2 linked regions of the Thermochromatium tepidum ATCC 43061 genome follow. The protein of the gene in region 1 binds, or shares a complex with, the protein of each later gene. Links are inferred from orthologs where the notes say so. Each region holds a gene or a part of one and is shown in the gene's direction. Other genes may lie near its edges.

The links.
Region 2: the proteins of holB (region 1) and dnaX are in contact, whole or in part, in a cryo-EM structure (PDB 8GIZ), measured with the Escherichia coli proteins. The link is inferred for Thermochromatium tepidum ATCC 43061 from one-to-one orthologs.

Annotation. Positions count from the first base shown.
Region 1 is NZ_CP039268.1:1,964,964-1,974,358, reverse strand. Bases 3,922-6,921 are described here. They hold holB (DNA polymerase III subunit delta'), read left to right. Parts: upstream 3,922-4,893; coding sequence 4,894-5,949; downstream 5,950-6,921. Other genes in these bases: E6P07_RS09000 (hydrogenase maturation protease), read right to left, coding at 6,796-6,921; E6P07_RS09005 (PilZ domain-containing protein), read left to right, coding at 6,101-6,469; tmk (dTMP kinase), read left to right, coding at 4,253-4,897; mltG (endolytic transglycosylase MltG), read left to right, coding at 3,922-4,256. Outside these bases: 3-oxoacyl-ACP reductase FabG, read left to right, coding at 1-564; acpP (acyl carrier protein), read left to right, coding at 722-958; fabF (beta-ketoacyl-ACP synthase II), read left to right, coding at 1,074-2,312; pabC (aminodeoxychorismate lyase), read left to right, coding at 2,368-3,222; more of mltG, read left to right, coding at 3,231-3,921; more of E6P07_RS09000, read right to left, coding at 6,922-7,287; E6P07_RS08995 (Ni/Fe hydrogenase subunit alpha), read right to left, coding at 7,284-8,717; E6P07_RS08990 (NADH-quinone oxidoreductase subunit B family protein), read right to left, coding at 8,760-9,302; bidirectional hydrogenase complex protein HoxU, read right to left, coding at 9,299-9,395. UniProt on the Escherichia coli protein: Part of the beta sliding clamp loading complex, which hydrolyzes ATP to load the beta clamp onto primed DNA to form the DNA replication pre-initiation complex.
Region 2 is NZ_CP039268.1:2,618,660-2,621,539, forward strand. It holds dnaX (DNA polymerase III subunit gamma/tau), read left to right. Parts: upstream 1-572; coding sequence 573-2,189; downstream 2,190-2,880. Other genes in the region: aroB (3-dehydroquinate synthase), read left to right, coding at 1-259; E6P07_RS12160 (YbaB/EbfC family nucleoid-associated protein), read left to right, coding at 2,329-2,652; recR (recombination mediator RecR), read left to right, coding at 2,657-2,880. UniProt on the Escherichia coli protein: Part of the beta sliding clamp loading complex, which hydrolyzes ATP to load the beta clamp onto primed DNA to form the DNA replication pre-initiation complex.

The DNA of each region.
Region 1 (9,395 bases):
CTGAATGTCGCAGATCCAATCTCGGTCGAGACGGCCCTGGCCCAGATCAGCGAGCGACTCGGCGCCCCGAGCATCCTGGTCAACAATGCCGGCATCACCCGCGACGCCCTCCTGATGCGCATGAAGGACGAGGACTGGGATGCGGTCATCGCCACCAACCTGACCGCGCTCTACCGGCTCTGCAAGGGCTGTCTGCGCGCCATGACCAAGGCGCGCAAGGGGCGCATCATCAACATCGCCTCGGTGGTCGGCGCCATGGGCAACGCCGGCCAGACCAACTATGCCGCCGCCAAGGCCGGGATGCTGGGGTTCACCAAGTCGCTGGCGCGCGAGGTCGGCGCGCGCGGGATCACGGTCAACTGTGTCGCACCCGGATTCATTGACACCGACATGACCAAGGATCTACCTGAGGCCCAGCGTCAGTCCTTGCTCGGTTCCATCCCGCTCGGGCGGCTCGGTCACCCTGAGGAGGTTGCAGCCGCGGTGGTCTTCCTGGCCTCGCCGGGTGCGGCCTACATCACCGGCGAGACTCTGCATGTCAACGGCGGCATGCACATGGCGTGAGGTCTTAGAGGTATTTTTCGTCATTCATTATTGCAAAACAAGACGTTAAATGCCGGAAATCGATGTGGATTCTGGCTTTCATCGCGTCTGGTTTGTCACTAGAATACGCCCTGGCCCAGGGGGGTCGATTTTTGTCATTCGATGAGGAATCAATCTTATGAGCAGCGTTGAAGAACGAGTTCGCAAAATCGTGGTGGACCAGCTGGGCGTGAAGGAAGAGGAAGTCACCCCAGAGGCGTCCTTCGTCGACGATCTGGGAGCGGACTCGCTCGACACCGTGGAACTGGTCATGGCCCTCGAAGAGGAGTTCGAGACCGAGATCCCGGACGAAGACGCCGAGAAGATCACCACGGTCCAGCAGGCCATCGACTACATCAAAGCGCACCAGGCCTGAGACTCGGTGCCTGAGCGAATCGATTTGACGCCAGACGCTGGGCTCCAGCCTTGACTGAAGGGCGCGGCATGGACCGGTCGAAGGTGGCGTTCTGAGCGACGATAGAGGTTAAGTGATGGCAGGCAGAAGGGTAGTAGTCACCGGGTTGGGTCTTGTGGCGCCGGTTGGTCTGGACGTCAAGTCCGCATGGGACAACATCCTCGCCGGAAAGAGCGGAATCAAACCGATCACCCATTTCGATATCGCCCCGTTCAGTACCCGCTTCGGCGGTCCGATCTATGGCTTCGATCCGAGCCCCTATGTCTCGGAAAAAGACGCCAAGAAGATGGACAAGTTCATCCATTATGGCCTGGCCGCCGGCTGTCAGGCCCTTGCCGATTCTGGTCTGGAGATCACGGAGTCCAACTGTCGGCGCATCGGTGTGGCCGTGGGCTCCGGCATCGGCGGTATCACGGGCATCGAGAACAACTACGAGGTCTATCGCGAGAAGGGGCCGCGCCGCATCTCGCCGTTCTTTGTGCCCGCCAACATCGTCAACATGGTGGCCGGCAACCTCTCGATCAAGTTCGGCCTCAAGGGCCCCAATTATTCGATCGTCTCGGCCTGTGCGACCGGCACCCACAACATCGGCGAGGCGGCGCTCATGATCCGTCATGGCTATGTCGATGTCATGTTGGCCGGTGGCGCCGAGATGGCGACCTCACCGGTTGGTATCGGTGGCTTTGCCGCCGCGCGTGCCCTCTCAACCCGCAATGACGACCCTGAGGGGGCCAGCCGCCCCTTCGACAAAGATCGCGACGGATTTGTATTGAGCGACGGTGCCGGGGTCGTAGTGCTCGAGGAATACGAGCATGCTCGAGCGCGGGGTGCCAACATCTATGCCGAGCTGATCGGTGTCGGTATGAACTCCGATGCCTATCACATGACGGCCCCTGCCGAGGACGGGGTAGGGGCGGCCGAGTGCATGCTCATGGCCCTGAACGACGCCGGTCTAAACCCGGACCAGGTCCAGTACATCAATGCCCATGGCACCTCGACCCCGGCGGGCGACATCGCCGAGACGCTCGCCATCAAGCGCGCCTTCGGCGATCATGCCTACAGACTCGCCGTCAGCTCCACCAAGTCAATGACCGGACACATGCTCGGCGCCGCCGGCGGCGCCGAGGCCATCTTCACCATCCTGGCCATCCGCGATCAGGTGGCGCCCCCGACCATCAACTATCACACCCCGGACCCGGACTGCGATCTAGATTATGTGCCCAACACCGCGCGTCAGATGCCGATCGAGGTGGCGCTCTCCAACTCGTTTGGCTTCGGCGGGACCAATGGGACGCTGATCTTCCGGCGCCTCTGACCCTGGTCCCGGAGACAGGGTCTAGGGGCGGTTGGGCAGGGCACGCAGACATGGTATGACCACAACGCTCGAAACCCCTGCCCCGTCTCGGATCCTGATCGACGGTCGGCCCGGTGATCGGCTCTCGGTCCTTGACCGGGCGCTCCACTATGGGGATGGTCTGTTTGAGACCATCCGCCTGGCCGCCGGCGCCCCCTGCCAGTGGCAGCGCCACATGGACCGATTGATCCTGGGCGCGGAGCGCCTCGGCATCGAGTCCCCCGAGACCGCCCTGCTGGCTGCCGAGGCGGCCGAGCTGATCGATGGCCAGGGGGAGGGCGTCCTCAAGCTGATCCTCTCGCGCGGGGACGGCGGACGCGGCTATGCCCCGCCGCCGTCTGCGCCACCCAGGCGTCTGCTCCTGATCTACCCCTTGCCACCCGCTCAGGGTCCTGACTGGCGTCGGGGCGTGGTCGTGCGCCATTGCCAGACCCCCGTCTCGATCAATCCATTACTCGCCGGGATCAAACACCTCAACCGTCTAGACTCGGTCCTGGCGCGTGCCGAGTGGAAGGATCCAGCCATCGCCGAGGGGCTCATGTTCGATGCCAACGGCGATCTGGTCGGCGGTACCATGACCAATGTCTTTTTGTGGGACGGTCGCTGTCTGATGACGCCGCCGGTCGATCGCAGTGGCATCGCCGGCACCGTGCGTGGTCTGACGCTGGAACTCGCGGCGCACCTGGGGATCGAGTGTCTGGTCATGCGCCTCGATCGGGCCGCGCTCGATCAGGCATGCGGGCTCTTTCTGACCAACTCGATCATCGGCGTCTGGCCGGTGCGCGCGTTGGAGGGACGCCGCTTCGATCTGGCGCTGCTGCCTTGGGACCTGCTCGATCGGCTGTATCAGGCCGCCTGTACGCCGGGGTGATCGGCCCAATGTCGAAACGTGTCCTCGTAGGGCTCATGCTCGTCGTCCTTGTGGCTGGCTTCTTGCTGGCCGGGGCCCTGTGGCGTGACTATCAGTGCTTTCTGTCGCAGACGATCCAGACCGACCAGGAGCGCGTTTTGTTCGATGTGCCACGCGGGACCTCCCTGCGCACCCTGGCAAGGCGTTTGCGCGAACAGGGTCTGATCGAACGTCCGATCTATTTCATCGCGATGGTCTATCTCCGGGGTGATCAGGGCCGGATCAAGGCCGGTGAGTATGCCTTCACGCGCGACATGACGCCGCCGCGCCTCCTGGAGTGGCTGACATCGGGTCGGGTGGTCGAATACAACCTCACCCTGGTCGAGGGCTGGACCTTCCGGCAGGCGCTGGCGGCGATCGACAGTCACGAGGTCTTTGCCGGTGGTCCCAGGCTCGCGGATCTCTCCGATGCCGAGATCATGGCCCGGCTCGGACGTCCTGAGGCGCATCCTGAGGGGCTGTTCTTCCCGGATACCTATCGCTTTACCCGTCAGACCAGTGCCCTGGACCTCCTCAGGCGCGCGCTCGCCCGGATGGAGACCATCCTGGCCGAGGAATGGGAACAGCGCGCGCCGAACCTGCCGATCACCACACCCTACGAAGCCCTGATCCTCGCCTCCATCATCGAGAAGGAGACCGCAATGGCGGACGAGCGCCCGCGGATCGCCGGCGTCTTTACCCGCCGTCTCCAGCGTGGAATGCGGCTTCAGACCGATCCGACCGTCATCTACGGCCTGGGCGAGCGCTATGACGGCAACATCCGCCGTGCCGACCTGCGCGAGGCGACACCCTACAACACCTATGTCATCCCTGGGCTGCCGCCGACGCCCATCGCCCTGGTCGGGCGCGAAGCGATCCACGCCGCACTCCACCCCGAAGAGGGCGAGGAGCTCTATTTCGTCGCCAGGGGCGATGGGCGTCATGTGTTCTCGCGCACGCTCGAAGAGCACAATCAGGCGGTGCGTCGCTATATCCTGAGCCGGAACGACGAATGAGACGCGGACGCTTCATCACGCTCGAGGGGATCGAGGGCGCGGGTAAATCGACCCAGATTGCGCCTCTGGCCGAGCTGTTGCGTGCGCGCGGTCTGGAGGTGCTCACCACCCGCGAACCGGGCGGCTCGCCCTTGGCCGAACGGTTGCGCACCCTGCTGCTCGACCCGGACCACCAGGGCATGCCCGCGACGACCGAGCTGCTGCTGCTGTTTGCCGCGCGTTCCGATCATCTCGAACGCCGCATCCGTCCGGCGCTCGAAGCCGGACGTTGGGTGCTCTGCGATCGCTTCACCGATTCGACCTACGCCTATCAGGGTGGTGGGCGCGGGATCGACCCAAACCGCATCGCGGTGCTCGAGGATTTGGTGCAGGACAGTCTGCGCCCGGATCTGACGCTGGTGTTCGACCTGCCACCGGAACTGGGGCTTGGGCGCGCCAAGTCGTGTCTTGGCCAAGGCGATCGGTTCGAGTCCGAGAGTCGGCGATTCTTCGCCGCGGCACGCGCGGTCTATCTCGAACGGGCAAGGGCCAATCCGAGGCGCTATCGGGTGATCGACGCCACGGCACCGCTCGCGGAGGTAAAACGCGCTGCCGCGGCTGAGCTGAACGCCTTCGTCGATGCACTGGAGTTTCGGTCATGAGTGCAACGCGCCGCGAATCCGCGCCATTGCACGTCGCTGGACCTTCGCCGCGAGCGTTCGAGCGTCCATTGCCCTGGACCGAGTCCATCTGGTCGCATCTGCACGCCGCGCGCGCATCCGGTCGACTGGCACAGGGGCTGCTGATCTTTGGGCCAAACGGCCTCGGCAAGCGTGTGCTGGCGCGTGCGTTGGCCCAATCGCTGTTATGCCCGACACCGAACGTCCAGGGCCTGGCCTGCGGTCGGTGTGCCGACTGTCGGCTGCTAGCCGCCGGCAGCCATCCTGATCTGATCGCAGTCGGCCCGGACCCGGAGAGCAAGTCGGGCGAGATCCCGATCGACGCGGTACGCCAGTTCGCCGAGCGCGAATCCCTGACCCCGAGCCGTGCCCCCTACAAGGTCGCCCTGATCGACCCGGCCGACCGGCTCAATCAGGCCGCCGCCAATGCCTTGCTCAAGACCCTAGAAGAACCGACCGAACACAGTCTGCTGTGTCTGATCGCGGAGCGGATCGGACGCCTGCCGGCGACCATCCGGAGTCGCTGTCTGCTGATCCAGGTGCCGATTCCGGACGAAGCGGCGGCCCTGAGCTGGCTCGCCTCACGCGAACCGCGCCCGGACTGGCCGCTGCGTCTGCGTCTGGCGCATGGCGCACCCTTGCGCGCCCTGGCCGACAGCGCCGACGACACCTGGATGGAACAGCGTGTCCAGTGTCTGCGTGACTTCTTAGAGATTGCGCGCGGACGCGCCGATCCGGTCGCGGTCGTTGGACGCTGGAACGAGATCGACACCGGGCGTATCCTCGATTGGCTCGCCGGCGTTATGGTGGATCTGCTTCGACTGGGCGTCTGCGCCACACCGCCCCGGCTCGATCATCCCGATCGACGAGACGAACTCTTGGCGCTGGCGCAAGGGCTCGACCTGGCGGCGGGGCATCGCTTCCTCAAGCGGATCCTGGAGGCACGCGCCCTGGGCGAGCGCAATCTCAATCAACAGTTGCTGCTGGAATCCCTCGCCATTGATTGGGCGCGGATCACCAGTCGGCATCATTAGGGAAACGCTGATTCAATCCCCTCTCCCTGCAAGCGGAGAGGGCAGGCTGAGGTGGTCATCAAATCATGTGCCTATTTTCCTCACCCCAACCCTCTCCCCGAGGGAGAGGGAGTTATTCAGTACTCCTTGGGAGGTCCGGAGGATCGAGTAGATGAGCACACCCAATCCAGCAGGCGGACTCGGCGGCCAACAACGTATCCTGAGCATCGCCATCAAGGACAAGGGCAACCTCTATGCCTCTTACATGCCCTTCATCAAGAATGGCGGACTCTTCATCCCCACCAACAAGAGCTATCAGCTCGGCGACGAGCTCTTTCTGCTGCTCCAGCTGATGGACGAGCCCGATCGCATCCCAGTCGCCGGGCGCGTGGTCTGGATCACCCCCGCCGGAGCCGAGGGCAACCGCACCGTCGGGATTGGGGTCCAATTCAACGATCAAGACAAGGGCGCCACTCGGCGCAAGATCGAGGAATATCTGGCCGGCGCCTTGGTCTCTGAACGCCCGACCTATACCCTCTAGTCTAGAACCGCTCCTTGACATCCTCCCCGGCTTGAAGGTCAGAGATTCCTACGGCGCTTGAGGCACGGCATTGCGCCGCCCCTTGAGTCGCTTCTCCGTGCGCCCCGATCCCGCCCTGAACGGCGGGGCTTGTCGCGCACTGGGTCGATCTCAGGGCGCTGGAACTGGCCCAAAGCGCCATCGAATGCGTTGGAAGAGAAGGCCAAGGCGGATGGCAGGGTCGATGAGGCGACCCTCACCACGCCGGCGACGCGGTTCACTGCATGCCTTAAGACCCAGCGCCGCCAACTCATGGCGTATCTGCGCGAGCCCTTGCCGGTCGATGGTTAAGACTTGTCCTGGACAGGGGAGGCCCGGCTTGGTCCCAGCCCTGGAGATTCGCACAGCCGCGCGACCTGATCGATCAAGCACCCGAGCGCCGCCGCGACGACCGGGCTCAGCTCGCCGTCGGCATAGCCGAAGTAGGATCCAGTCAGGGTGAGCAGATAGGCCTCAGGGGCGCGTCCATACAGGTGGCGACACCAGGCCAACAGACCAGACGGGTCTAGGGTGTGGACCAGCATGGAGTGTGGATCCGCGGCAGGGACCAGAAGCCGTATCTGCACCTGGCCCGGTTTGCCGCCGGTCGCCGCGTCGATAAAGATCGCCCGCTCGCAGTCGGCCAGTTCGGCGGCCAGCTCGATCGTCAGGGCATGGCACGCGATGGCCTCCACATCATTCGGCAGGCCGCGTTCGACCAGACGCTCGACCGCCAGCGGACCGATGACGTCATCGCCCCGGATCGGGTTGCCATAGCCAATGATGAGGGTCTTTCTCAAGGGTCTCGGCGTGCCAGCCGATCGATCACCTGGCCTGCCGCATCCCGCAGCTCGATTGCAAGCGGCATCTGACCGAAGGCATGTGAGGCGCAGGACAGACAGGGGTCGTAGCAGCGGATCACCGCCTCGACCCGATTGAGCATCCCCTCCTCAAGCCTGTTGCCATCGACATAGGTCGCCGCAACCTGGCGGATCGCCTGATTCATGGCCAGGTTGTTGTGCCCAGTGGCGATGATGAGATTGACCCAGGTGATGAGTCCGTCGTCGTCGATCCGGTAGTGATGGATGAGTGTCCCACGCGGCGCCTCGGCGACCCCAATCCCCTCGTAACGGTTGCTGCGGGCACGGGCACGTACCCGCGAATCCAGGATCATTGGATCCTTGAGCAGGCGCTCGATCATCTCCAGGCCGTAGATGATCTCAACCAGGCGCGCATAGTGATAGTGGAAGCTGCTGAGGACGGGGCCAGACTCCTGGAGCAGGTGGAACTCGGCCAGGGCGACATCGGCATAGGGCGTACCGCACGCCTGGACGTTGTTGAGCCGAGCCAGGGGTCCAACGCGATAGATCCCCTGCGGGTAGCCCTGGGGCTTGTAATAGGGGAACTTCATGTAGCTGAAGTCCTCGACCGCCTCGCCGATCAGGCGCCCATAGTCCTCGGGTGGTACCTGATCCTCCAGGATCCGCCCCTGGGCGTCCTTGATGCGCAACACGCCGTCATAGTGCTCGAGCTGGCCCTGGGGGGTGACCAGGCTCAAAAACAGCGTCGGCTGATTGCCAAAGTGCTCAGACTCATCCTTAAACCTGGGGACCAGCGTCTTGTAGAAGGCATAGGTACGCTGGGCGATCTCCAGCCCCTCGGGCAGCAGCCTGAGCATGGCCTCGCGCTTCTCGGCGGTGAGCGCCTCGGACACCCCGCCCGGTACGACCCAGGCCGGATGGATCTTCTTGCCACCCAGGGTCTCGATCAGGGTCTGGCCAATCTGACGCAGCCGGATGCCATCGCGCGCCAGCTCGGGGTTCTGATGCATGACGCCGAAGAGGTTGCGGGTGGCCGGGTCTGCATCCCAGCCGAGCAAGAGATCCGGCGAAGACAGATGGAAGAACGACAGGGCATGTGACTGGACGAGCTGGGCCAGGTTCAGGATCCGGCGCAGCTTGGCGGCGGTCGGCGGGATCTCGACCGCCAGCAGATGGTCGCAGGCCTTGTTGGAGGCGATGATGTGGCTGACCGGACAGATGCCGCAGGTGCGCGCGGTCAGGGCCGGCATCTCGCGATAGGGGCGCCCCTCGCAGAACTTCTCGAAGCCGCGAAACTGAGTGACATGGAGGCGGGCATCTGCGACCCGCCCGTCTGTGCCGAGCTGGAGCGTGATCCGGGCATGGCCCTCGATGCGGGTGACCGGCTCGATGGTGATGGTGCGGCTCATGGCCTGAAACCCCCGGATGAAGCGGCAAGGATCCTCTGTGCCTCAGGCGCCGAAGCGCGTGACGGCAGGTGGGTCCGGCACCCGCCCTGCGATCAGTTCGGTCAACACATACCAGATGGCATCGGCGCTCGGCGGACAGCCGGGCACGAAGACATCGACCCTGACCTCGCTGTGGACCGGCCTGACCGGCGTCAGCAGGGCCGGGACCTCGCGGGTCGGGATCTGTGGCTTAAGCGTCACGTTCTCATGATAGGCGCGATCAAACACATCGGCGAGTTTGAAATGATTGCGCATGGCCGGGACATTGCCGGTGACGGCGCAGTCGCCCAGGCTGACGAGGCGCTGGCAGCGCGCGCGAAACAGCTGCGCCCTGGCCAGATCGTCCTCGGAGCTGATCGCCCCCTCCAGGAGGCCGATATCGACCCGTGCGGGCAGCTCCTTGGCATCGACCAGGGGGCTGTAGACGATCTCGACCTGCTCGATGAGTTCGAGCAAACGCGCGTCGAGATCGAGCAAGGACATATGACAGCCCGAACAGCCATCGAGCCAGGCGGTGGCGACCGTGATCTTGGGTTGGGTGCTCATCGCGCGTGTCTCCGGCGCGCCAGGATCGGCAGGAAGTGTTGATCCTTGACCATCTCGCCCACCGAGGTGCCCTGCTTGACCAGGGCGCCGGTC
Region 2 (2,880 bases), 650 kb from region 1 along the record:
CTGTCTGGCCGCTGCGCTCTCGGCGCGTCTCGGTTGGCTGACCGAGAGCGAGGTCGAGCGCACTCACCGTCTGATTGCTGGAGCCGGACTGCCGACCAGGCGTCCGCCACAACTGGCGCCCGAGCGCATGCTTGAGCTCATGGCCGTCGATAAGAAGGTGCTCGCCGGTCATTTGCGTCTGGTGCTGCTCAAGCGGCTCGGTGAAGCCGTCGTCACCAGCGATTTCGATCACGACGCCTTGGCACACGTCCTGGCTTGAACTGTTGCAGTGATCCTCTTTGGCCTCCCAACCCGAGAGACCCGCAGGCGGATCCGCCACGGATCGTTTGTGTTCCACTCAGCTCTCTGCTAAGCTTCGCCTTCGCTTTGGCGCAAGACGCCAATCTAGTCATCATGGTGACCCGCGTCGGTCCCTTCGCAACGTGAAACCGTGAACCCGGTCAGGCCCGGAAGGGAGCAGCCGCAGCGGTGGCAACGTGTGCCGGGGTGCGGCTGGCGCGGGTCGCCGCCTAAGCCTTTGTTTACCCCGCGATTCCTCATGCCGTCCAGATCCGGACTGATATAATCGCGCCATGTCCTATCAAGCGCTTGCCCGCAAATGGCGTCCCCGTTCGTTCGACGATATAGTCGGGCAGCAGCATGTCGTGCGCGCGCTCTCCAATGCGCTCGACCGTAATCAGCTCCATCACGCCTATCTGTTCACTGGGACCCGCGGTGTCGGTAAGACCACGCTCGCGCGCATCCTATCCAAGGCGCTCAACTGCGAACAGGGCGTCGGCTCCAAGCCCTGCGGGCTTTGTTCGGCCTGTCGTGAGATCGATACCGGACGCTTCGTCGATCTACTCGAGGTCGACGCCGCCTCGCGCACCAAGGTCGAGCAGACCCGCGAATTGCTCGAAAACGTCCCCTATGCCCCGGTGCGGGCGCGCTTCAAGGTGTACCTCATCGACGAGGTGCACATGTTCTCGGGGCATAGCTTCAATGCGCTGCTCAAGACGCTTGAGGAGCCGCCGCCCCATGTGAAGTTTCTACTCGCGACCACCGACCCGCAGAAGATCCCAGTCACGGTGCTTTCGCGCTGTCTTCAGCTCAATCTGCGTCGGCTGTTGCCGGGCGAGATCATCGACCGGTTGCGCTATGTGCTGGAACAGGAAGGGCTGGAGTTCGAGTCCACCGCCCTGCCCCTGCTTGCGCGCGCGGCCGACGGCAGTCTGCGCGACGCGCTCAGTCTGCTCGATCAGGCCATCGCCTTCGGTGGTGGGCGGGTCGTCGAGTCCGAGACGCGCGCCATGCTTGGCACCCTCAGCGGCGATCTGGCGCTCGACATCCTCGACGCCCTGGCCGAGGGTGATGGTGCCGCCGCGCTGGATGCCGTCGAGCGCGTGGCGTCCATGACGCCCGATTTTGCCGAGCTGCTGCGTGAGCTGATCGGGCTCCTGCACCGGCTGGCGCTGATCCAGCAGGTGCCCAAGACCCTGGGCGAAGACGACCCTGATCGTTCGCGTCTGTTGGCGCTCGCCGAGCGGTTGACACCCGAGGATGTTCAGCTCTTCTATCAGGTGGCGCTCACTGGCCAGACTGATCTACCGCTGGCACCCGATCCGCGCAGCGGGCTGGAGATGGTGCTGTTGCGCGCGCTCGCCTTCCGCCCGGGGGATCCAGGCGCGAGACCCACCGAGGCGTCTTTTCCGGATACAGACAGTACGTCGGTCGCCCGACCATCGGCGGATACCCAGTCTGCGCGACCCCTTTGGCTTCAGTCGTGCGATGCAACGCCGCAGACAGCGTCCGGCTCGCAGACACTCGAAAACACGGACGACTGGCAGCGGCTCGTGGCACGGCTATCGGTTGGCGGCATCGCCGACCAGCTCGCTCACAACTGCGCCTTTCGCGACTATCAAGATGGGCGGCTCAGTCTCCAGCTCGATCCGTCCGCCGAGCGTCTGCGTGTGCCGAGCGCCCTGTCACGTCTGAAGGACGCGCTCGAACAGGCACTCGGACGCTCGCTCGAACTAGAGATCAAGGTCGCCCATCCCGAGCAGGAGACCCTAGCACAGCGGCGTGCGCGCGAGGCCGAAGAACGCCGACAAGCGGCGGTTGCACAGATGTATATCGATCCGGTCGCCCAATCGATACGCGATACCTTCGAGGCGGACTGGACGTCGGGCAGTATCCAGCCCGACGATTGATACCCGGCTTTCCGTCTCGCGCCTGGACAGAGGCGCGAGACAAGTTTTAGGCATGATGGTCTCCACTGGAGACGATCGCTCGAATCCCAGCGTCCGGAGCCGCCGGGCGCCTTGTCACAACCCTATTTGAGGTGAACACATGAAGGCACTGGGTGGCCTGCTCAAGCAGGCGCAAAAGATGCAGGAAGACATGCAGCAGGCGCAGGCGCGTCTGGCACAGGAAGAGACCACCGGCGAGGCCGGAGGCGGCCTAGTCAAGGTCACCATGAACGGCCAGCATCAGGCCAAGCGCGTTGAGATCGATCCCTCGCTCATGGGTGAAGACAAGGAGATGCTCGAAGACCTGATCACGGCTGCTATCAATGCCGCTAGCCAGCGTATCGCCGAGAAGGCCAAGGAGACCATGGCCGAGCTGACCGCTGGCATGCCGCTGCCGCCGGGCATGAAGCTGCCCTGGTCTTGAACATGTGGATGAGCATTCGCTCCTGAACCAGCTGATCGAGGCCCTGCGCTGTCTGCCGGGTATTGGTCCGAGGTCGGCGCGACGCATCGCCTTCTATTTGTTGGAGCGCGACCGTGAAGGCGGCGCACGTCTGGCGCGGGTGATGGCCGAGGCGATGGTCGCGATCCGGCGCTGCGCGCGCTGTCGCACCCTGACCGAACACGAGGTCTGCGCGCTTTGCGCCAATCC